DNA from 4 places in the Alsobacter sp. SYSU BS001988 genome. Region 3 is predicted to be linked to each of the others. Evidence: predicted binding sites of a transcription regulator. Region 3 holds the regulator's gene; each other region holds the start of a gene.
The links. Region 3 encodes PhoB, which activates phosphate uptake and scavenging genes when phosphate is short. Its sites were predicted from a motif close to TGTCATNNANCTGTCAT; they were not measured.
Positions count from the first base shown of each region.

Region 1: the regulator PhoB is predicted to act here: its motif matches at 4,111-4,127, upstream of ugpB (sn-glycerol-3-phosphate ABC transporter substrate-binding protein UgpB).
Region 2: the regulator PhoB is predicted to act here: its motif matches at 1,909-1,925, upstream of ACYVO7_RS22760 (RNA degradosome polyphosphate kinase).
Region 4: the regulator PhoB is predicted to act here: its motif matches at 1,444-1,460, upstream of pstS (phosphate ABC transporter substrate-binding protein PstS).

Region 1 is NZ_JBTAMK010000001.1:889,631-895,251, forward strand. Features, by position in the region: gene ACYVO7_RS03785 (sn-glycerol-3-phosphate import ATP-binding protein UgpC) at 1-835, opposite strand, end outside; gene ugpE (sn-glycerol-3-phosphate ABC transporter permease UgpE) at 838-1,686, opposite strand; gene ugpA (sn-glycerol-3-phosphate ABC transporter permease UgpA) at 1,712-2,593, opposite strand; gene ugpB (sn-glycerol-3-phosphate ABC transporter substrate-binding protein UgpB) at 2,713-4,023, opposite strand; gene ACYVO7_RS03805 (UxaA family hydrolase) at 4,153-5,621, opposite strand, start outside.
Region 2 is NZ_JBTAMK010000018.1:74,221-79,841, reverse strand. Features, by position in the region: gene ACYVO7_RS22775 (CDP-alcohol phosphatidyltransferase family protein) at 1-26, shown strand, start outside; gene ACYVO7_RS22770 (AI-2E family transporter) at 2-1,186, shown strand; gene ACYVO7_RS22765 (HdaA/DnaA family protein) at 1,189-1,878, shown strand; gene ACYVO7_RS22760 (RNA degradosome polyphosphate kinase) at 2,183-4,384, shown strand; gene ppx (exopolyphosphatase) at 4,398-5,621, shown strand, end outside.
Region 3 is NZ_JBTAMK010000001.1:216,442-222,062, reverse strand. Features, by position in the region: gene ACYVO7_RS01020 (lysylphosphatidylglycerol synthase domain-containing protein) at 1-76, shown strand, start outside; gene ACYVO7_RS01015 (ATP-binding protein) at 89-1,180, shown strand; gene phoB (phosphate regulon transcriptional regulator PhoB) at 1,277-1,981, shown strand; gene ACYVO7_RS01005 (GcrA family cell cycle regulator) at 2,037-2,573, opposite strand; gene ACYVO7_RS01000 (acetylornithine transaminase) at 3,092-4,306, shown strand; gene argF (ornithine carbamoyltransferase) at 4,303-5,271, shown strand; gene ACYVO7_RS00990 (Hsp33 family molecular chaperone) at 5,268-5,621, shown strand, end outside.
Region 4 is NZ_JBTAMK010000002.1:305-5,925, forward strand. Features, by position in the region: gene purB (adenylosuccinate lyase) at 16-1,323, shown strand; gene pstS (phosphate ABC transporter substrate-binding protein PstS) at 1,566-2,624, shown strand; gene pstC (phosphate ABC transporter permease subunit PstC) at 2,749-3,729, shown strand; gene pstA (phosphate ABC transporter permease PstA) at 3,818-4,609, shown strand; gene pstB (phosphate ABC transporter ATP-binding protein PstB) at 4,620-5,393, shown strand; gene phoU (phosphate signaling complex protein PhoU) at 5,416-5,621, shown strand, end outside.

The DNA.
Region 1 (5,621 bases), 670 kb from region 3:
CGCCGACCTCGACGCGGGTTCCCGCCGCGAGGCCGGCCCGCATGTCGTCGGACGCCAGCGTCACCCCGTCCAGGGCCAAGCGGCCGTCCGCCTCCACGACGCCGGGCAGGAGGTTCATGGGCGGCGAGCCGATGAAGGTCGCCACGAAGCGGCTCTCAGGACGGCGGTAGATCTGGGTCGGCGTGCCGATCTGCTCGACCTCGCCGGCGTTCATCACCACGAGCTTGTCCGACAGCGTCATCGCCTCGACCTGGTCGTGCGTCACATAGATCGAGGTGACGCCCAGCGCGCGCTGCAGCTTCTTGATCTCGACGCGCATCTGCACGCGCAGCTTGGCGTCCAGGTTGGAGAGCGGCTCGTCGAACAGGAAGACCTGCGGCTTGCGCACGATGGCGCGGCCCATGGCGACGCGCTGGCGCTGGCCGCCCGAGAGCGCCCGCGGCTTGCGCTGCAGGAAGGGCTCGATCGCCAGGATGCGGGCGGCTTCCGCCACCCGGGCCTCGATCTCGGCCTTGGGCGTGCCGCGGTTGCGCAGGCCATACGCGATGTTGTCGTAGACCGACATGTGCGGGTAGAGCGCGTAGTTCTGGAACACCATCGCGATGTCGCGGTCGGCGGGCTCGATCTCGTTGACGATGCGGCCGCCGATGGCCACGTCGCCGGACGAGATCGTCTCCAGGCCCGCCACCATGCGCAGCAGCGTGGACTTGCCGCAGCCGGAGGGGCCGACCAGCACGCAGAAGCCGCCGTCCGGGATGGAGAAGCTGACGCCCTTCACGGCCTCGACGCCGCCGGCGTAGACCTTGCGGACGTCCCTCAGTGTGACTTCGGCCATGCTTACTTCTCCGTCTCGACGAGGCCGCGCACGAACAGCTTCTGCATCAGCAGCACGACCAGGACCGGCGGCAGCATGGCCAGCACGGCGGTGGTCATCGCGAGCTGCCATTCGGTCAGCGCGTCCTGGGTGACCAGCATCTTCTTGATGCCGATCACGATGGTCTGCATGTTCTCGCGGGTGGTGATCAGAAGCGGCCAGAGATACTGGTTCCACCCATAGATGAACTGGATGACGAACAGCGCCGCGATGGTGGTGATCGACAGCGGCAGGACCGTGTCGACGAAGAACTTCCACGGCCCGGCGCCGTCAATCTTGGACGCCTCGGCCAGTTCGTCCGGGATGGTCATGAAGAACTGCCGGAACAGCAGCGTCGCCGTCGCGGAGGCGATCAGCGGCACCGCCAGGCCCGCATAGGTGTCCAGAAGGCCGAGATCGGCGACGATCTTGTAGGTCGGGTAGATGCGCACCTCGACCGGCAGCATCAGGGTGACGAAGATCAGCCAGAACGCAGCCATGCGGAACGGAAAGCGGAAATACACGACCGCATAGGCCGAGACGATCGAGATCGCGATCTTGCCCACCGCGATCGACATGGCCATCACGAAGCTGTTGAACAGCATCCGGCCGACCGGCTCCCCGGCCGAGCGGGATCCCGCCAGCAGGGTCCGCCGGTAGTTCTCCGGGCCGAAGGGGCCCGGCGTCAGCGGCATCGTCCCGTTGGCGATGGTGCCGGCGTCCCAGGTCGACGCCACGATGGCGAGCCAGACCGGGAAGGCCAGGATGAGGACGCCCAGGCACAGCACGATGTGCGGCAGCGCGTCCGAGAACCAGTGTCGGCGCTCTACCATGGTGAGGATCCTCGCGCGGCGCGCATCAGTAGGTCACCTTGCGCTCGACATAGCGGAACTGGATCGCCGTCAGGGCGATGACGATGACCATCAGCACCACCGACTGCGCCGCCGAGCCGCCGAGGTCGCCGCCCAGCCGGCCGTCCTGGTAGACCTTGTAGACGAGCGTCTCCGTGGCCTTGGCCGGCCCGCCGCGCGTGATGGCGTCGATGATCCCGAAGGTGTCGAAGAAGACATAGACGACGTTGACGACCAGCAGGAAGAAGGTGGTCGGCGACAGCAGCGGGAACACGATGGTCCAGAACCGCCGCGTCGGGCGGGCGCCGTCGATGGCCGCCGCCTCGATCAGGCTCTTGGGGATCGACTGCAGGCCGGCCAGGAAGAACAGGAAATTGTAGGAGATCTGCTTCCAGGTCGCCGCCAGCACGACCAGGATCATGGCGTGGTCGCCGTTCAGCAGCGGGTTCCACGGCACGCCCATGGACTGGAGGCCGCGGCCCAGCATGCCGAGCGAGGGCTGGAACATGAACAGCCACAGCACGCCCGCCACCGCCGGCGCCACCGCGTAGGGCCAGATCAGCAGCGTGCGGTAGATCGTGCCGCCGCGGATCTGCTTGTCCGCCATCACGGCCAGCAGCAACGCCAGGCCCATCGACAGCACCGTCACGGCCGAGGAGAAGATCAGCGTGGTCCCCATCGCGGCGTAGTAGTCGGGCTGCCGGAAGAGATGGACGTAGTTCTCGAGCCCGACGAACTCGGTCGAGGTGCCGAACGCGTCCTCCAGCATGAAGGAGGTCCACACCGCCTGCGAGGCCGGCCAATAGAAAAACACGAGGGTGACGGCGAGCTGCGGCGCCAGCAGCGCGTAGGGCAGCAGCTTGTTGGTGAAGACGGAGCGCTTTTCCATGGAGGCCGTGCGTGAGGGGGCAGGTTGTCGGCGAAGCGCGCGCAAGCAGCGCCGCCCTCACCCTGGCCCTCTCCCCGTCGCCGGGGAGAGGGGAAGACGGCGCCGCCGGCGACCGGACCTCAGCGGCCCGCGGTGCGCTCGAACTGGCGCAGCGTCGCGTTGGAGCGGCTGACCGCGTCGTCCAGCGCCTGCTGCGGCGACTTCTTGCCCGCCAGCGCGTTTTCGAGCTCTTCCGACACCATGTCGCGGATCTGCACCATGTTGCCGAAGCGAAGCCCGCGCGAGTTCTCGGTCGGCTCCTTGTTGGTCAGCTCCTTGAGGGGCGTCTCGCGGTCCGGGAACTGGTTGTAGAAGCCCGACGCCTTGACCTTCTCGTAGGCCGCCTTGGTGATCGGCAGGTAGCCGGACTCGATGTGCAGCTTCGCCTGGCGGTCCGTGTCGGACAGGAAGGTGAAGAACTTCGACACGCCCTTGTACTCGGCCGCCGTCTTGCCGCCCATGACCCACAGCGAGGCGCCGCCGATGATGGAGTTCTGCGGCGCGCCGGCCACGTCCGGGTAATAGGGCATCGGCGCGGCCGCGAAGTCGAACTTCGCGTTGGCCTTGACGTTGCCGTAGAAGCCCGAGGAGGTCAGCATGATCGGGCATTCGCCCGAGGTGAACCGGCCCTCGTTCTCGTTGGTGCGGCCCGAATAGTCGTAGGTCTTGTCCTTCTGCAGCGCGACGAGATCGGTCAGCAGGCGCACATGCAGCGGGCTGTTGAACTTCATCTCGGTGTCGAAGCCGTCGAGGCCGTTGGCCTTGGTGCCCATCGGCACGTTGTGCCAGGCCGAGAACTGCTCCACGAGCGCCCAGGGCGACCACGCGGCCGTGAAGCCGCACTTGTCCCAGCCTGCCGCCTTGAGCTTCTTGCCGGCCTCGAACACCTCCGGCCAGGTCTTCGGGATCTCGGCGATGTTGGCCTTCTTCAGGGCGTCCCGGTTGACCCACATCACCATGGAGGAGGAGTTGAATGGGAAGGACAGCATCTCGCCCTTGGCGGTCGAGTAGTAGCCCGTGATGGCCGGCAGGTAGGACTTGGGATCGAACTTCTCGCCCGCTTCCTGCATCATCTGGCCGACCGGCTTCACGGCGCCCTTGGCGGACATCATGGTGGCGGTGCCGACCTCGAAGACCTGCATGATGTGGGGGGCGTTGCCGGCCCGGAACGCCGCGATGCCGGCGTTCAGCGTGTCGGGGTAGCTGCCCTTGTAGGTGGCCATGACCTTGTAGTCGCTCTGCGAGGCGTTGAAGTCGGCCGCGAGCTTGTTGACCACGTCATTGTTGGCGCCCGTCATCGCGTGCCACCACTGGATCTCGGTCTGGGCGAAGGCCGAGCTCGCCGTCATCATGGCGACGAGGGACGCCGCCACGGTCGTAAGGATCTTCATTCCACTCTCCCTGTCGACTCCGCGCCTGAGGCGGAGCTCTTGTTTTCGTTGTCTGGCAGCCCGGCGCGACGCTCGGGCGACAGCGCTATGACAATCAGATGACGGCGCTTTTCGCAACTGGCGGTCGTGTCACATCGTGGCGCCGACGGTCCACGGCACGAATTCGGCGTCGCCATAGCCGAGCAGCTCCGATTTGGAGCGCTCGCCCGAGGCGATGCGCAGGACCGTGTCGAAGATCTCCTGGCCCTTCTCCTCGATGGACACGCCGTCCAGGATGTCGCCGCAGTTGATGTCCATGTCGTCGAGCATGCGGCGGTAGATCTCGCTGTTGGTGGCGAGCTTGATGGAGGGCGTCGGCTTGCACCCATAGGCCGAGCCGCGGCCCGTCGTGAAGCACAGCACGTTGGCGCCGCCCGCCACCTGGCCGGTCGCCGCCACGGGGTCGTAGCCGGGCGTGTCCATGTAGACGAAGCCCTTGGCGTCGACCTGCTCGGCGTAGTGGTAGACGCCCGCCAGCGTCCTGGTGCCGCCCTTGGCGGCCGCGCCGAGCGACTTCTCCAGGATGGTGGTGAGCCCGCCGAGCTTGTTGCCCGGAGACGGGTTGTTGTTCATCTCCATCTTGTTGCGGGAGGTGTAGTCCTCCCACCAGTGGATCATGCCGACGAGCTTCTCGCCGATCTCGCGCGTCGCGGCGCGGCGGGTGAGCAGGTGCTCGGCCCCGTAGATCTCGGGCGTCTCCGACAGGATGGCGGCGCCGCCGTGTTTCACCAGGATGTCGACGGCCGCGCCCAGCGCCGGGTTGGCGGTGATGCCGGAATAACCATCCGAGCCGCCGCACTGGAGGGCGAGCAGCAGCTCGGAGGCCGGCACGGTCTCGCGCCGGGCCGCGTCCGCGATGGGCAGCATGGTCTTGATGGCCTCGACGCCGGCCTGGACGGTCTTCTTGGTGCCGCCGATCTCCTGGATGGTCATGGTCCGGAAGGTGTCGGACTCCTTGATCCCGTAGGCGTCCTTCCAGCGGCCGATCTGGAAGCCCTCGCAGCCGAGGCCGACCATGACGACGCCCGCCATGTTGGGGTTGGTGGCGTAGCCCCACTGGGTGCGCTTGAGGATGTCGTAGCCTTCGCCCTTGATGTCGAGCGCGCAGCCGCCGCCATGCACGAGCGGGATGACGCCGTCGATGTTGGGGTATTGCTCCAGGATGCCGGAGCGCTCGATCTCGAGCGCCATGAAGCGCGCCACCGAGGCCGAGCAGTTCACCGAGGTGAGGATGCCGATATAGTTGCGCGTGCCGACCTTGCCGTTGGCGCGCCGGAAGCCCTGGAAGGTGGCCTGCAGCTCGACAGGCAGCACCTCCTCGACGCGCGCGTCCTCGGCGAACCGATAGTCGCGCTCGAAGTCGTGCATGCCGACATTGTGCTCGTGCACCCAGTCGCCCGGCGCGATGTCCTTGGACGCGAAGCCGATGATCTGGCCGAACTTGACGATGGGCGAGCCGTCCGGGATCGCCGCGGTGGCCATCTTGTGGCCGCGCGGCACGCGGGCGCGGGCGGTGACGCCTTCGGCGACGGCGCCGACATCCACCGGGTCGACGGCGA
Region 2 (5,621 bases), on a different contig from region 3:
GATGGCTGAAACACATGGCGTCGTGATCGCCCCCTATGACCGCACGGCCGTCCAGCCGGCGGATGCGCCCCCGGCCGCCCCCGAACGGCCGATGTCGCTGCAGCGGCAGGCGGCGTTCTGGCTGATCGCGCTCGGCGTCGCGGGCCTGGGCATCTACGTGTTCAGCGGCATCCTGCTGCCCTTCGTGGCGGGGCTGGCGCTCGCCTATTTCCTCGACCCGCTGGCCGACAGGCTGGAGCGGCTGGGCTGCAGCCGGCTCTGGGCGTCGGTGGCCATCCTCGGCCTGTTCGTCTTCGTCTTCGTGGTGGCGTTGCTCCTGCTCCTGCCGGTGCTGGCCAGCAATCTCGCCGACTTCGCCGAGAAGGTGCCGGGCTACGCGCAAAGGCTGCAGCAGCTCGTGGCCGAGCGCGGCCGGCCCCTGCTGGAGCGCTTCGGCGGGACCGTCGCGCCCGACCTTCAGAATTCGCTGGGCGATTTCATCGGCAAGGGCATCGCCTGGCTGGGCGACGTGCTGAAGTCGCTGTGGAACGGCAGCCAGACCCTGATCGGGCTCGTCTCGCTGCTCGTGGTGACGCCCGTGGTGGCCTTCTACCTGCTGGTGGACTGGGACCGCATGATCGAGAAGGTCGACAGCTGGGTTCCTCCCCGCCACAAGACGACGGTCCGCGGGCTGGCCCGCGAGATCAACGACGCGATCGGCGGCTTCATCCGCGGCCAGTCGCTGGTGTGCCTGCTGCTGGGCACCTGGTACGCGGTCGGCCTGCTCCTGTGCGGGCTGAATTTCGGCTTCCTGATCGGCATGCTGGCGGGGCTGATCTCGTTCATCCCCTATGTGGGGTCGCTCACCGGCCTCGTGCTGGCGGCCTCGGTCGCCATCGTGCAGTTCTGGCCCGACTGGGTGATGGTCGGCGCCGTGCTGGCGGTGTTCTTCACCGGGCAGTTCCTGGAGGGCAACGTGCTGTCGCCCAAGCTCGTGGGCGAGGCGGTGGGGCTGCACCCGGTGTGGCTGATGTTCGCGCTGTTCGCCTTCGGCACGCTGTTCGGGTTCGTGGGCCTGCTTCTGGCCGTGCCGCTGGCGGCGACGGCCGGGGTGCTGGCGCGGTTCGGCCTGCGGCAATATCTGGCGAGCCCGATCTACACCAGCGCCGCGGCGCCGCTGCGGCGCGACCCCGGGCCGGACGCCTGAGCGTGACCGAAAAGCCCCGCCAGCTCGCGCTGGACCTGCCCGTCGACGCCGGGCTCGACGCCGAGGACTTCCTCGTCAGCGCCTCGAACGAGGCGGCCTTCGACGTGCTCGACCGCTGGCCGGACTGGCCGGATCCCGTGCTCCTGCTGATCGGGCCGCCGGGCTCCGGCAAGAGCCACTGCGCCGCCATCTGGGCCAAGCGCAGCCACGCCTGGACGGTCGCCCGCGCCGCGCTGCGCCTGCCCGACGTGCCTCACCTGGCCTCGGCCGGCGCGCTGGTGATCGAGGACTGCGACGCCATGCAGGGGCAGGAGGACGCGCTGTTCCACCTCCTCAACATCGCCCGGGAGCGCAAGTCCTCGCTGCTGCTGACCGCCCGCACGCCGCCCTCCGACTGGGGGCTGGCGACGCCGGACCTGCTGTCCCGCCTGCGCCTGGCGCCCACGGCGACCTTGGGCGAACCCGACGACGCGCTGGTCCGCGCCGTGCTGGTGAAGATGTTCATCGAGCGCCAGCTCGTGGTCGACACCTCGGTGGTGGAGTATCTGGCGCTGCGGATCGACCGCTCGATCGCGGCCGCGCAGGCGGTGGTGGAGACGCTCGACCGGGAGGGGCTCGCCCGCGGTCGCCGCATCACGCGGCCGCTGGCGGCCGAGATCCTCAGGCTCCGGGACGGGGACGAGCCGGGCTGACGCGCGCCGCCCGCGCCTGGCCCGGTTGCCTGTCTTCGATTTGTCGTAGACCCTTGGGAGAAGCTGTTTGACGACCGCAAAGCTCAATCCCGGGAGACGGCGAGTGGCCTTGAAGGACGAGCAGACGACCGGTCCGGCCAAGGCCGACAGGAAGGCCGCCGCGAAGCCTGCTCCGGGGGAGGACGCCAAGCCCGCCAAGGCGGCGCGCCCCAGGGACGCCGCAGCCGCGAACAGCGGCGCCGTCGCCAGCCTCCGGGACGCCGCCCCCAAGGCGCCGGTCTCCGCCCAGGCCGAGCTCACGCCGATGCCGGCGGCGGTGGTTTCCGAGGCGAAGCCCTCGGCGGACCTGACGGCCTCGCCCGAGCGCTTCATCAACCGCGAATTGTCGTGGCTTCACTTCAACCGGCGGGTGCTGGAGGAGGCGTCGAACCTCAGTCATCCTCTCCTGGAGCAGCTGCGGTTCCTGTCGATCTCGGCCAACAATCTCGACGAGTTCTTCATGGTCCGGGTCGCCGGCCTGAAGGGCCAGTTCAAGTCCGGCATCGTGCAGCTCTCGCAGGACGGCCTGTCGCCGGCCGAGCAGCTCGCCCGCATCGGCGAGGCCGTCACCGTGCTGGCGAGCGACCAGCAGCGCCGCTGGCGCGAGCTGCGCCATGCGCTGTTCGAGGTGGGCATCGTGCTGGTGGACGGGCCGGAGGTGACCCGCAACGAGCTCGCCTGGCTGGAGGACTTCTTCCTGCACCACGTCTTCCCGGTGCTCACCCCGCTGGCCGTGGACCCGGCCCATCCCTTCCCGTTCATCCCCAATCTCGGATTCTCGCTGGCGCTGGAGCTGTTCCGGACCACGGACGGGCGTCTCCTGAACGCGCTGATCCGCGTGCCCAACAAGGTGGACCGGTTCATCCGCCTGCCGGACCTCGCCGAGACCGGCGCGGTGCGCTTCATCGCGGTGGAGCAGGCGATCTCGCTGTTCATCGGGAGGCTCTTCCCGGGCTACACGGTGCGCGGGCTCGGGGGCTTCCGGGTCATCCGCGACAGCGACATCGAGGTGGAGGAGGAGGCCGAGGACCTCGTGCGGGTGTTCGAGACGGCGCTGAAGCAGCGGCGGCGCGGATCGGTGATCCGCCTCGAGGTCGAGGAATCGATGCCGGAGAACCTGCGCCAGTTCGTCGCCAAGGAGTTCGACGTGCAGCCGGAGGAGCTGTTCTTCACCGAAGGCATGCTGGCGCTGAACGACCTGTCGCAGCTGGTCGGCCTCGACCGGCCGGACCTGAAATTCTCCCCCTACAATCCGCGCTTTCCCGAGCGCATCCGCGACCATGGCGGGGACTGCTACGCGGCGATCCGCCAGAAGGACATCATCGTCCACCACCCCTACGAGTCCTTCGACGTGGTGGTGCAGTTCCTCGCCCAGGCGGCCCGCGACCCGAACGTGGTCGCCATCAAGCAGACGCTCTACCGCACCTCCTCCGACAGCCCCATCGTGAAGGCGCTGGCGGAGGCGGCCGAGGCCGGCAAGAGCGTCACCGCGCTGGTCGAGCTCAAGGCGCGCTTCGACGAGGAGGCCAATATCCGCTGGGCGCGCGATCTGGAGCGGGCGGGCGTGCAGGTCGTGTTCGGCTTCATCGAGCTGAAGACCCACGCCAAGCTCTCGATGGTGGTGCGCCGCGAGGCGGGGCAGCTCGTCACCTATTGCCATGTGGGCACCGGCAACTACCACCCGATCACGGCGCGGGTCTACACGGACCTGTCCTTCTTCACGGCCGACCCGGTGATCGCCCGGGACGTGGCGCGGATCTTCAACTTCATCACGGGCTACGCAGAGCCGGCGGAGCTGGAGCGCATGGCGGTGTCGCCGCTGACGCTGAAGAAGAAGCTCCTGGCCCATATCGCGGAGGAGATCGCGCACGCCAAGGCCGGGCGGCCGGCGGCGATCTGGGGCAAGTGCAACGCGCTGGTGGACGCGCAGATCATCGACGCGCTCTACGAGGCCAGCAAGGCGGGCGTGCAGGTCGACTTCATCGTTCGCGGCATCTGCTGCCTGCGGCCGGGCGTGCCGGGCCTCTCCGAGAACATCCGGGTGAAGTCGATCGTGGGGCGCTTCCTGGAGCATTCGCGCATCTACGCCTTCGGCAACGGCCATGGGCTGCCCCACCCGAAGGCGCATCTCTACATCTCCTCGGCGGACCTGATGCAGCGCAACCTCGACCGCCGGGTGGAGGCGCTGGCTCCGATCCTGAACCCGACCGTGCACCAGCAGGTGCTGGACCAGATCATGCTCGCCAACTTCCTCGACAACGAGCAGAGCTGGCGCGTGCTGCCGGACGGGACGAGCCAGCGGGTCTCGCCCGCCGAGGGAGAGACGCCGTTCAACGCCCACCGCTATTTCATGACGAATCCGAGCCTTTCGGGCCGCGGCAAGTCGCTCAAGAGCTCGAGCCCCAAGAGCCTGGCCGCGCAGCGGATCCGCCTGGAATCCGTGCTGGCGGGCGCCGCCGACGTCTGACCATAGGGACCCCATGCCTGAACTCGCCCAAGGCCGCCTGAAACTCGGCGCGCCTGTCGCCATCGTGGACATCGGCTCCAACTCGGTGCGCCTCGTCGCCTATGAGGGGCTGACGCGCTCGCCCACGCCCATCTTCAACGAGAAGGTGCTGTGCGGGCTGGGGCGCAACGTGCTGACCACGGGGCGGCTCGCCCAGGACGCCATGGACAAGGCGCTCTCGGCCCTGGCGCGCTTTCGCGTGCTCTGCGAGACGATGCGGATCGAGGAGGTGAGGGTGCTGGCCACCGCGGCGGCCCGCGACGCCTCCAACGGCGCGGAGTTCCTGGCCCGGTGCGAGCAGGTCACCGGGCAACCGGTGGAGCTGATCTCGGGCAAGCGGGAGGCCAAGCTCTCGGCGCTGGGCATCGTGTCGGGCATCTGGAAGCCGGACGGCGTGGTCGGAGACCTCGGCGGCGGCTCGCTGGAGCTGATCGAGGTGAAGGGCCACCGGCTCGGCGGCGGCGTCACCCTGCCGCTTGGCGGGCTGGCGCTGCAGGACAGGTCCGGCGGGAGCATCAAGAAGGCGATCAAGCTGGTGCGCGACGCCTTCGAGGACCTGCCGCAGATCGAGGCCGCGCGGGGGAGGGCGTTCTATGCGGTCGGCGGCACGTGGCGCGCGCTCGCCCGCCTGCACATGAAGCAGCGCGGCTATCCCCTGCGCGTCATGCACAACTACGTCATCCCGGCCCGCGACGCGGCGGATTTCGCCCGCCTGGTGGAGCGGGTGGAAGCCGAGACGCTGGATTCGATCGAATCGATCTCCGCCGCGCGCCGCCCGCTGCTCGCCTACGGGGCGCTGGTGCTGGAGCAGATCATCAAGATGGCCAAGCCGTCCGAGGTGGTCGTCTCCGCCATGGGGGTGCGCGAGGGCCTGCTGTTCGAGCAGCTGGAGGAGGCGCAGCGCGCCGAAGACCCGCTCCTGGTCACGGCGCGCGAGCTGAACGTGCTGCGCTCGCGTTCGCCCCGGCACGGCGAGGAGCTCTGCGCCTGGACCGACCGGTTCATGGCGTCCAACAATCTCGACGAGACGGCGGACGACCGGCGGCTGCGGCATGCGGCCTGCCTGCTGGCCGACATCGGCTGGCGCGCGCATCCGGACTATCGGGGCGAGCAGTCGCTCAACATCATCGCGCATGCGGGCTTCGTGGGCATCGACCATCCCGGGCGCGCCTATGTGGCGCTGGCGGTGGCCTACCGG
Region 3 (5,621 bases):
CGTGCGCCGGGTCAAGGCGTTCCGGGCCGACGAGGATGACGATGACGAGGTCGAGGACGAGGTCGGGTCCGGCTGAGGAGCGACGGACGTGAAGGACCACGACGCGCGCCGGTCCGCGGAGGCGGCGGCCATGGCCCCGCCGGACCCCTTGCTCGCCTCGGTTCTGGAAGCCATTCCCGATCCCGTCCTCCTGGTCGACGACGCCCTCACGGTGCTGCTGTGCAACGGCGCGGCCCGGCGCCTCTGGCGCGCGCTCTCGCCCGGCGCGCCGCTCTCCTTCACGCTGCGCACGCCCGCCATCATCCGCGCCGCCGAGGCGGCGGCCCGCGGCGAGGGCCCGGTCTCGGGCGAATACGAGGAGCGGGTCCCGGTCCAGCGCGTCTTCTCGTTCCAGGCCACGGGTCTGGGACCGCGCGGGGGCGGGACGGGGCGCCCCGCGGTCGTGATCGCGTTCCACGACCTCACCGAGGCGCGCCGGCTGGAGAAGATGCGGGTCGACTTCGTCGCCAACGCCAGCCACGAGCTTCGCACGCCGCTCGCGTCACTGCTGGGCTTCGTCGAGACGCTGGAAGGCCCGGCCAAGAACGACCCCGCCGCGCGCGAGCGCTTCCTCGCCATCATGCGGGGCCAGGCGCAGCGCATGGCGCGCCTGATCGAGGACCTGCTCTCCCTGTCGCGCATCGAGATGAACGAGCATCGCCATCCCGACGCCCCGGTCGACCTCGTCGCCGTGGCCCGGCAGGTGATCGACACGCTCCGTCCCCTGGCGGCCGAGCGGAAGGTGGAGCTCGCGCTGGCGGACTCCGCGCCCGTGATCGCGCCGGGCGACCGGGACGAACTTCTGCGCGTCGCCGATAACCTGATCGAGAACGCCATCAAATACGGCCAGTCCGGCGGCCGGGTGGACGTCGCCGTGGACGTGGTCTCGGAAGGCGGCCGCGACCATGCGCGGCTCTCGGTGCGGGACTACGGGCCGGGCATCGGCCCCGCCGATCTGCCGCGGCTGACGGAGCGCTTCTACCGGGTCGACGACGCCGAGAGCCGCCACAAGGGCGGCACCGGCCTCGGCCTCGCCATCGTCAAGCACATCGCCAAGCGCCATCGGGGCCGGCTGACGGTGGAAAGCCGCCGCGGCGAGGGCGCCCTCTTCCGCGTGACGATTCCGCTGGCGCCCGCTTGAGCCTTGGCGAGCTGCGCGGATTCACCCCTCTCGCCTGTAATATGAATGTCATGCTGCGGTCATAGAAGAAGGCCGAAGATCCCGGCGGAGACCCCCATGGCGACGGCCCCCCATATCCTGATCGTCGAGGACGAGGAGGCCCTCACGCTTCTGCTCCGCTACAATCTCGAGGCGGAAGGCTACGACGTCGAGACCGTCGCGCGCGGGGACGAGGCAGACCTGCGCATCCGAGAGCGCACGCCGGATCTCATCCTGCTCGACTGGATGCTGCCCGGCCTCTCCGGCATCGAGCTGTGCCGCCGGCTGCGCCAGCGGGGCGAGACCCAGCGCCTGCCGATCATTATGCTGACGGCGCGCGGGGAGGAAAGCGAGCGCGTGCGCGGCCTCGCGACGGGCGCGGACGACTATGTGGTGAAGCCCTTCTCCGTGCCGGAGCTGGTCGCCCGCGTCCGGGCGCTGCTGCGGCGCGCCTCGCCCGAGCGCGTCGCCAGCACGCTGGAGGCCGGCGACATCGCGCTCGACCGGGAGACCCGCCGCGTGCGCCGGTCCGGGCGCGAGCTGCATCTCGGCCCCACCGAGTTCCGGATGCTGGAGTTCCTGATGGAGAAGCCGGGCCGCGTCTACACCCGCTCGCAGCTGCTGGACGGGGTGTGGGGCCACGACAGCGACATCGACGAGCGTACGGTCGACGTGCATGTCGGGCGCCTGCGCAAGGCCATCAACCGGCCCCGCGAGAAGGACCCCATCCGCACCGTGCGCGGCTCCGGCTACTCCTTCGACGAGACCTTCTCGCGCCGCTGATTCAAAGGACGACGCGGGCCAAGTCGCCCGCGTCGGTTCTTGAAGGAGGCGCCGCTCAGCCCTTGGCGACCGCCATGCGGGCCGCGGCGCGCCGGCGGTCGACCGACGGCTGGTAGGCGATCTGCGAGTGATAGTGGCAGTAGGGCGTGCCGGGCGGGGACTTGGCGCCGCAGAAGCGGAAATCCTCGCTCGTCGGGTCGCCGTGGGGCCAGCGGCACATGGACTCGCGCAACTCCATGATGGTCACCCGCTCCGACATCGGGATCACGACGTCGTTGCGCGGAACCGGGGCGAGTTCGGCCACGGGAGCGGGGGCCGGGATGGCCTTGGGCATGACGGCCAGGTTGCCGCGGACGATCGGGGCCGGCGAGCCGTGGCTCATGGGATGGCTCGGCGCGCGCGTCACCTTGCGGGGCCGCTGCTGCTGAGGGGACGGCGTCTTGGCCCGGCCCGACAGCCCGAGGCGATGCACCTTGCCGATGACGGCGTTGCGGGTGACCCCTCCGCCGAGCTCCGCCGCGATCTGGCTGGCGCTGAGACCCTGGTTCCAGAGTTTTTTCAGCAGTTCGACGCGTTCATCTGTCCAGGACATTGGCCTCAATCCCCGTCTACTGTGTTGCCGTTCTGAATTCGCGCCCGCAGCTTCTTGAAGGCCGTCGATGTCGCCAATTCACGCATGCTCGTCACTTTGCGAATCCGCCCACGTGCGCCGCTCCGCATCGCGGAGCACGGGGTTTCATCTTGGGCCGTTCGAGTGGTTCGCCGCACCACATGTCGTATTTGACAGTCGTGAACCTACGACATCGCGTGACTCACGTGCAAGAGTCCGGCGGCGACGGGGCGTGTTTTCAACAAGGATCGTGGCGGGAAAGAGTCAGTGCCGGGGTTGACGGCTCCGCATTGTTACGCACCGCGCTTGTGCTTGAAGATCTTCATCCGGAATCTATGCGGCCGGAACATTCGTCCAAATCAAGGACTTGGGTCGTTGAGGCCGCCCCGCCGACCCGATTTCGTTGACACGAAAGCGGGTCGTCCCCATAGTTTGACGGTGCCGCCCCGGTCGGGCGGCACTTCCTTTTTTGGGCCCCTGTCGAGGAAAGACGATCCATCATGGCCGAAGAGAGCCTCAAGCCGTCGCCGCTGCTTCCGACCTTCGCGCGCGCGGACCTCTCCTTCGAGCGAGGAGAGGGGCCCTGGCTCTTCACGGATCGAGGCGAGCGCTATCTCGATTTCGGGGCCGGCATCGCCGTGAACGCCCTCGGGCACGCGCACCCGCATCTCATCGAGGCGCTGGAGGCCCAGGCCCGCAAGGTCTGGCACGTGTCCAACCTGTTCCGCATTCCGGAAGGCGAGAAGCTGGCGCAGCGCCTGGTGGACGCGACCTTCGCCGACACGGTGTTCTTCGCCAATTCCGGCGCGGAGGCGAACGAGGCCGCCATCAAGATGGCGCGCAAGTATCACGCCGTGAACGGCCAGCCGGAGCGCTTCCGCATCCTCACCGTGGAGGGCGCGTTCCATGGCCGCACGCTCGCCACCCTGGCGGCCGGCGGACAGCAGAAATACCTGGAGGGCTTCGGCCCCAAGGCGGAAGGCTTCGACCAGGTCCCGTATGGCGATCACGAGGCCCTGAAGGCCGCGATCACGCCCGAGACGGCCGCCATCATGGTCGAGCCGATCCAGGCGGAGGGCGGCGTGCGGGCGATCCCGCCGCAATGCCTGCGCGGCCTGCGCCAGCTCTGCGACGAGCACGGCATGCTGCTGATCTTCGACGAGGTCCAGACGGGCGTCGGCCGCACGGGCAAGTTCTTCGCCCATGAGCGCGCCGGCGTCACGCCGGACATCATGTCGGTGGCCAAGGGCATCGGCGGCGGCTTCCCGCTCGGCGCGTGCCTGGCCACGCGCGAAGCCGGCAAGGGCATGACGGCCGGCACCCACGGCACGACCTTCGGCGGCAATCCGCTCGCCATGGCGGTCGGGAACGCCGTCCTCGACGTCGTGCTCGCGCCGGGCTTCCTGGAGAATGTCGAGCGCATCGGCCTCAAGCTGAAGCAGCGCCTCGCCGAACTGAAGGACCGCCACCCCTCCGTCATCGAGGAGATCCGCGGCGAGGGCCTGCTGCTCGGCATTCGCACCCGCGCGTCCAATGTCGAGTTCGCCGCGGCCGCCCGGGAGGAGCATCTCCTCACCATCCCGGCTGGCGACAACGTCGTGCGCCTGCTGCCGCCGCTGATCATCTCCGACTCGGATGTGGCGGAGGCCTTCGACCGGCTCGACCGGGCCTGCGCCCGCATCGAGCGCGCCGCCCAGAAGGGAGCCGCCGCATGAGCGCGACGATCTCGATCGGCGCCCCGGACCGGGCGTCCGCGGCCGTGCGGCACTTCCTCGACCTGACGCCCTTCACCGGCGACGAGCTCCGGCGCGTCCTCGACGCGTCGGCGGCCATGAAGCGCGCCCGGCGCAAGGGCCAGCCGCCGGCCGAGCGCCCGCTCGCCGGCAAGACCCTGGCGATGATCTTCGACAAGCCGTCGACGCGCACGCGCGTGTCGTTCGACGTCGCCATGCGCGAACTCGGCGGCGAGACCATCATGCTGACCGGGGCCGAGATGCAGCTCGGCCGCGGCGAGACCATCGCCGACACCGCCCGCGTGCTGTCGCGCTATGTCGACGCCATCGTCATCCGCATGCTGGACGCCAAGGCGGTCGCCGAACTGGCCGAGCACGCCACCGTGCCGGTCATCAACGGGCTGACCAAGCTGTCGCATCCCTGCCAGGTGATGGCCGACGTGCTCACCTTCGAGGAGCATCGCGGCCCCATCAAGGGCAAGACGGTGGCCTGGGTGGGGGACGCCAACAACGTCCTGGCGTCCTGGGTGCACGCCGCCGCGCGGTTCGACTTCCGCCTGAACATCGCCGCGCCCGAGCAGCTCGCCCCGCCGGCCGACCTGCTCGCCTGGGCGCGTCGCGAAGGCGCGCGCGTCGCCGCGATGGTGGATCCCCAGGAGGCCGTGGCCGACTCTGACTGCATCGTCACCGATTGCTGGGTGTCCATGGGAGACGAGGACGCCGGCCGACGGCACAACCTGCTGGCGCCGTACCAGGTCAACGCCAAGCTGTTGAAACAGGCGGACCCCAAGGCCATCTTCATGCATTGCCTCCCCGCCCATCGCGGCGAGGAGGTGACGGACGAGGTCATGGACGGCCCGCAATCGGTCGTTTTCGACGAAGCCGAGAACCGCCTGCACGCCCAGAAGGGCGTGCTCGCCTGGTGTCTCGGAGCATTGGATCAATGACGCATACGCATCCCGAGAAGGACGACCGCATCATCCCGTTCGCGGTCGAACCCCTCGAGGCGCGCGGACGCATCGCGCGCCTCGGTCCCATGTTGGACAGCATCCTCGAGCGCCACGCTTATCCTGCGCCGGTCTCCCGGCTCGTGGGCGAGATGGTGACGCTCGCGGTCCTGCTGGGCACCTCGCTCAAATTCGAGGGCCGCTTCCAGTTGCAGACCCGCACGGACGGCGCGGTCGACATGCTGGTGGTCGACTTCGAAGCGCCCGACCGCGTGCGCGCCTATGCGCGCTACGACGCGGAGCGACTGGCCGCGCTGGGCGCGGACCCCGTCCCGACGCAGCTGCTCGGC
Region 4 (5,621 bases), on a different contig from region 3:
TGACGGAGTATTTTTTTGATCCCGCGCTATAGCCGCCCCGAGATGGTGGCCATCTGGTCGCCCGAGACCCGTTTCCGCATCTGGTTCGAAATCGAGGCGCATGCCTGCGACGCGCTGGCGGAGCTGGGCGTGATCCCGAAGGAGGCCGCGAAGACCATCTGGGAGAAGGGCGGCGCGGCGAAGTTCGACGTCGAGAAGATCGACGCCATCGAGCGCGAGGTGAAGCACGACGTCATCGCGTTCCTGACGCATCTGGCCGAGTTCGTCGGCCCGGACGCGCGATTCATCCACCAGGGCATGACGTCCTCCGACGTGCTCGACACCTGCCTGGCCGTGCAGATGGCCCGCGCCGCGGACCTGCTGATCGCCGACATCGACGCGCTGCTGGCGGCTCTCAAGCGCCGCGCCTTCGAGCACAAGATGACGCCGACCATCGGCCGCTCGCACGGCATCCACGCCGAGCCGGTGACCTTCGGCCTCAAGCTGGCCGAGGCCTACGCCGAGTTCAGCCGCGCCCGCGAGCGCCTCGTCTTCGCCCGCAAGGAGATCGCCACCTGCGCGATCTCGGGCGCGGTCGGCACCTTCGCGAACATCGATCCGCGCGTGGAGGAGCACGTCGCCAAGGCCATGGGCCTCGCGGTGGAGCCCGTCTCCACCCAGGTCATCCCGCGCGACCGGCACGCCATGTTCTTCGCCACGCTGGGCGTGGTGGCGTCCTCCATCGAGCGCCTGGCCATCGAGGTGCGCCACCTGCAGCGCTCCGAGGTGCTGGAAGCCGAGGAATATTTCTCCGAGGGCCAGAAGGGCTCCTCGGCCATGCCGCACAAGCGCAACCCGGTGCTCACCGAAAACCTCACCGGCCTCGCCCGCATGGTGCGCGCCTATGCGCTGCCCGCCATGGAGAACGTGGCGCTCTGGCACGAGCGCGACATCTCGCACTCCTCGGTCGAGCGCATGATCGGCCCGGACGCCACCGTGACGCTCGACTTCGCGCTGGCCCGCCTCACCGGCGTCGTCGACAAGCTGCTGGTCTATCCCGCGAACATGCAGAAGAACCTCGACCGCCTCGGCGGCCTGGTCCACTCCCAGCGCGTCCTGCTGGCGCTCACCCAGAAGGGCGTGTCGCGCGAGGACGCCTACCGCCTCGTGCAGCGCAACGCCATGCCGGTCTGGCGCGGCGAGGGCGACTTCCTCACGCTGCTGAAGGCCGACCCGGACGTCTCGAAGGCCCTCACCGCCCAGGAGCTCGAGGAAAAGTTCGACCTCGGCTACCACCTGAAGCACGTCGACACGATCTTCCGCCGCGTCTTCGGCGAGGCGTAAGGCCCTTCTCCCCGGCACGGGGAGAAGGTGGCGCGAAGCGCCGGATGAGGGGAGCGGCGGGACCACCCTCACCCCGGCCCTCTCCCCATCCCGGGGAGAGGGAGAGGATTGAGCCCCCGCTGTCATCCACCCGTCATGTCCATGTCATAGCGAAGGGGCGTCGCAGGCCCCCGGGGCCCGCGATGGAGGCGCGGCGGCGCAGGACGCGCGGCCCCTCCCCACGTCCGACATGGAGAGTCGTCATGACCCTCGCGACCAAGACGAAGACCCTTTTCGCCGCCGCCGGCCTCGCCCTGGCGGCGGCCTCCGCCCCCGCTCTCGCGGCCGACATCTCCGGCGCCGGCGCGACCTTCCCGTACCCGATCTATGCGAAGTGGGCCGACGCCTACAAAAAGGAGACCAATATCGGTCTCAACTACCAGTCGATCGGCTCCGGCGGCGGCATCAAGCAGATCCAGGCGAAGACCGTCACCTTCGGCGCGTCCGACGCGCCGCTCAAGGGCGAGGACCTCGAGAAGCACGGCCTGATCCAGTTCCCGATGGTGATGGGCGCGCTGGTCGCGGTCGTGAACCTTGAAGGCGTCGCGCCCAACGAGATGGTGCTCGACGGCGCTTCGCTGGCCAAGATCTATCTCGGCGAGATCAAGACCTGGGACGACCCGGCCCTGAAGGCGCTCAATCCGGGCCTCAAGCTCCCCAGCCAGGCCATCCTGCCGGTGCGCCGCTCGGACGGCTCGGGCACGACCTTCGTGTTCACCGATTATCTCGCCAAGGTCAGCCCGGACTGGAAGTCGAAGGTCGGCTCCGCCACCGCGGTGGAGTGGCCCGTCGGCATCGGCGCAAAGGGCAACGAGGGCGTCGCCAACAACGTCCTGCAGTCCAAGGGCTCGATCGGCTATGTCGAATACGCCTACGCCAAGCAGAACAAGATGACCTACGCCAAGCTCATCAACGCCGCCGGCAAGACCGTGCAGCCGCAGATGAGCGCCTTCCAGGCGGCCGCCGCCAAGGCGGACTGGTCCAGCGCCCCGGGCTTCGGCGTGAACCTGAACAACCAGGCCGACGCCGCCGCCTGGCCGATCACCTCCGCGACCTTCATTCTCATCCACAAGAAGCCGCAGGACGCCGCCTCCGCCGGCGAGGCCCTGAAGTTCTTCGACTGGGCCTACACGAAGGGCGACAAGATGGCCGAGGACCTCGACTACATCCCGATGCCCGCCAATGTCGTCACCATGGTCGAGAAGACCTGGACCGAAGTGCAGGACGGCAGCGGCAAGCCGGTCTTCACGCCCAAGAAGTAAGGGCGCGTTGCGTCGCCTGACGGTTCAGGGTTGGCGGGGCGCAAGGTCTCGCCAACCCCTTCTTCGTCCCGGTCGCCAGAAGGCGGCCCGATGAGCGGGAGCGGCTCCAGTGGTGGATGTGACGATGCGTGAGATCGGGACGGCGACCCAGCCGAGGTCGGAGCGGGAGAAGGCTCTCGGCCGTTTCCGCATTCCGGACCTCATCTTCGAGCGGCTGACGATGATCGCCGCGCTCCTCGTTCTGGCGCTTCTGGGCGGGGTGATCGCCTCCCTGGTCCACGGCTCCCTGCCGGTGTTCCGGGAGTTCGGCTTCGGGTTCTTCACCTCGCAATCCTGGAACCCGGTCACCGAGAAATACGGGGCGCTCGCGCCGATCTACGGCACGATCGTGACGTCCATCATCGCCATGGTGATCGCCGTCCCGCTCGGCCTGGGCATCGCGGTGTTCCTGACCGAGATCTGCCCCATTCCGCTGCGCCGGCCGATCGGCATTGCGATCGAGCTCCTGGCCGGCATCCCGTCGATCATCTACGGCATTTGCGGGCTGTTCTTCCTGGCGCCTTTCCTCCAGCAGCACGTCCAGCCCGCCATCATCGCGTTCTTCAGCCCCATCCCCGGCCTGTCGTCGCTCTTCGCCGGCCCGCCCTACGGCATCGGCGTCTTCACGGCCGGCCTCGTGCTGGCCGTCATGGTGCTCCCCTTCATCACGTCGATCTCGCGCGACGTGTTCGACACGGTGCCGCCCATGCTCAAGGAATCGGCCTATGGGCTGGGCTGCACGACCTGGGAGGTGGTGAAGAACGTCGTCATCCCGTTCACCCGCGTGGGCGTCATCGGCGGCGTGATGCTGGGTCTCGGCCGGGCGCTCGGCGAAACGATGGCGGTCACCTTCGTGATCGGCAACGCCCACAAGATTTCGGCCTCGCTGATGGCGCCGGGCACCACCATCTCGGCCACCATCGCCAATGAATTCACCGAGGCGGTGGGCGACCTCTACACGTCGTCGCTGATTGCGCTCGGCCTCATCCTGTTCCTCATCACCTTCGTGGTGCTGTCGATCGCGCGCCTGATGCTGATGCGCCTCGAAACCAAGGCGGGGATCTGACATGTCCGCCATCCCCGAAACCTCCCGCATCTCGCAAGCCGCCGCCAAGGCCCGCTACGGCGCCCGCGCGCGATCCAACCGGATCTGGATGGCGCTCAGCGCCGTCGCGACCACGATCGGCCTCGGCGCGCTGGCGCTGATCCTCGGCGCGCTCTTCTGGAAGGGCTTCTCCAGCCTTGGCCTCGCGGTCTTCACCGAGATGACGCCGCCTCCCGGCGCGGCCGGCGGCCTGCTGAACCCGATCGTCGGCAGCCTGATCATGACCGTCATCGGCGTCTTCATCGGCGCCCCGCTCGGCGTGATGGCGGGCACCTATCTGGCGGAGTACGGCAGCGCGTCGCGCCTCGCCACGCTGGTGCGTTTCATCAACGACATCCTGCTGAGCGCGCCGTCCATCGTGATCGGCTTGTTCATCTACGAAGTCGTGGTCGCGCCGATGGGGCACTTTTCCGGCATCGCCGGCGCGGTCGCCCTATCGGTGATCGTGATCCCGGTCGTTCTGCGCACCACCGAGGACATGCTGCGCCTCGTGCCCACGGCGCTGCGCGAGGCCGCCTTCGCGCTCGGAATGCCGCGCTCGCTCGTGATCCGCCGCGTGGTCTACCAGGCGGCGAAGACCGGCATGATCACCGGCATCCTGCTGGCGGTCGCCCGCATCAGCGGCGAGACCGCGCCGCTGCTCTTCACGGCGCTGAACAACCAGTTCTTTTCCACCAACCTGAACCAGCCCATGGCGAGCCTTCCGGCCGTCATCTTCCAGTTCGCGTTGAGCCCCTACAAGGAATGGCAGGATCTCGCCTGGGCTGGCGCCCTGCTCGTCACGCTGGCGGTGCTGCTGCTCAGCATCGTGGCCCGCGCCCTTTCGGCGAAGAAGACCTGAGGACCCGAGAATGAACGCGCAAACCCGACTTCCCGAGAAGATCAGCGTCAAGGACCTGAAGTTCTTCTACGGCGCGAACCTCGCCCTCAAGGGCATCAACCTGCCCCTCTACGACCGCAAGGTCACGGCCTTCATCGGTCCGTCCGGTTGCGGCAAGTCCACGCTGCTGCGCGTGCTGAACCGCATGTACGACCTCTACCCCAAGCAGCGGGCCGAGGGCGAGGTGCTGCTGGACGGCGAGAACATCCTCGACCCCAGGCAGGACCTCAACCTCCTGCGCGCCCGCATCGGCATGGTGTTCCAGAAGCCGACGCCCTTCCCGATGACCATCTACGAGAACATCGCCTTCGGCATCCGCCTCTACGAGACCCTCTCGAAGAGCGAGATGGACGGGCGTGTCGAGCAGGCGCTGCGCGGCGCGGCCCTGTGGGACGAGGTCAAGGACAAGCTCGGCGCCTCGGGCCTCAGCCTCTCGGGCGGCCAGCAGCAGCGCCTCTGCATCGCCCGTTCGGTCGCCGTGAAGCCGGACGTGATCCTGTTGGACGAGCCCTGCTCGGCGCTCGACCCGATCTCCACCGCCAAGGTGGAGGAGTTGATCGACGAGCTGAAGGCGCACTACACCATCGCGATCGTGACGCACAACATGCAGCAGGCGGCGCGGGTGTCCGACTTCACGGCCTTCATGTATCTGGGCGAGCTGATCGAGTTCGACGAGACGGACCGGATCTTCACCGCCCCAAGGCGGAAGGCCACGCAGGACTACATCACCGGCCGGTTCGGCTGAGCGCGCAGACGAGGACATCACCATGGCCAATCACACCGTCGCGGCCTTCGACCAGGAACTGAAGGAGCTGCAACGCACCATCGCCGAGATGGGCGGCATCGCCGAGAAGATGCAGTCCGACGCCATCGACGCGCTGGCCAAGCAGGACATCCGGCTGGCCCAGACGATCATCGCGGCCGACCCCACGCTGGACCGGCTCCAGCGCGAGGTCGAGGAGAAAGCCATCCT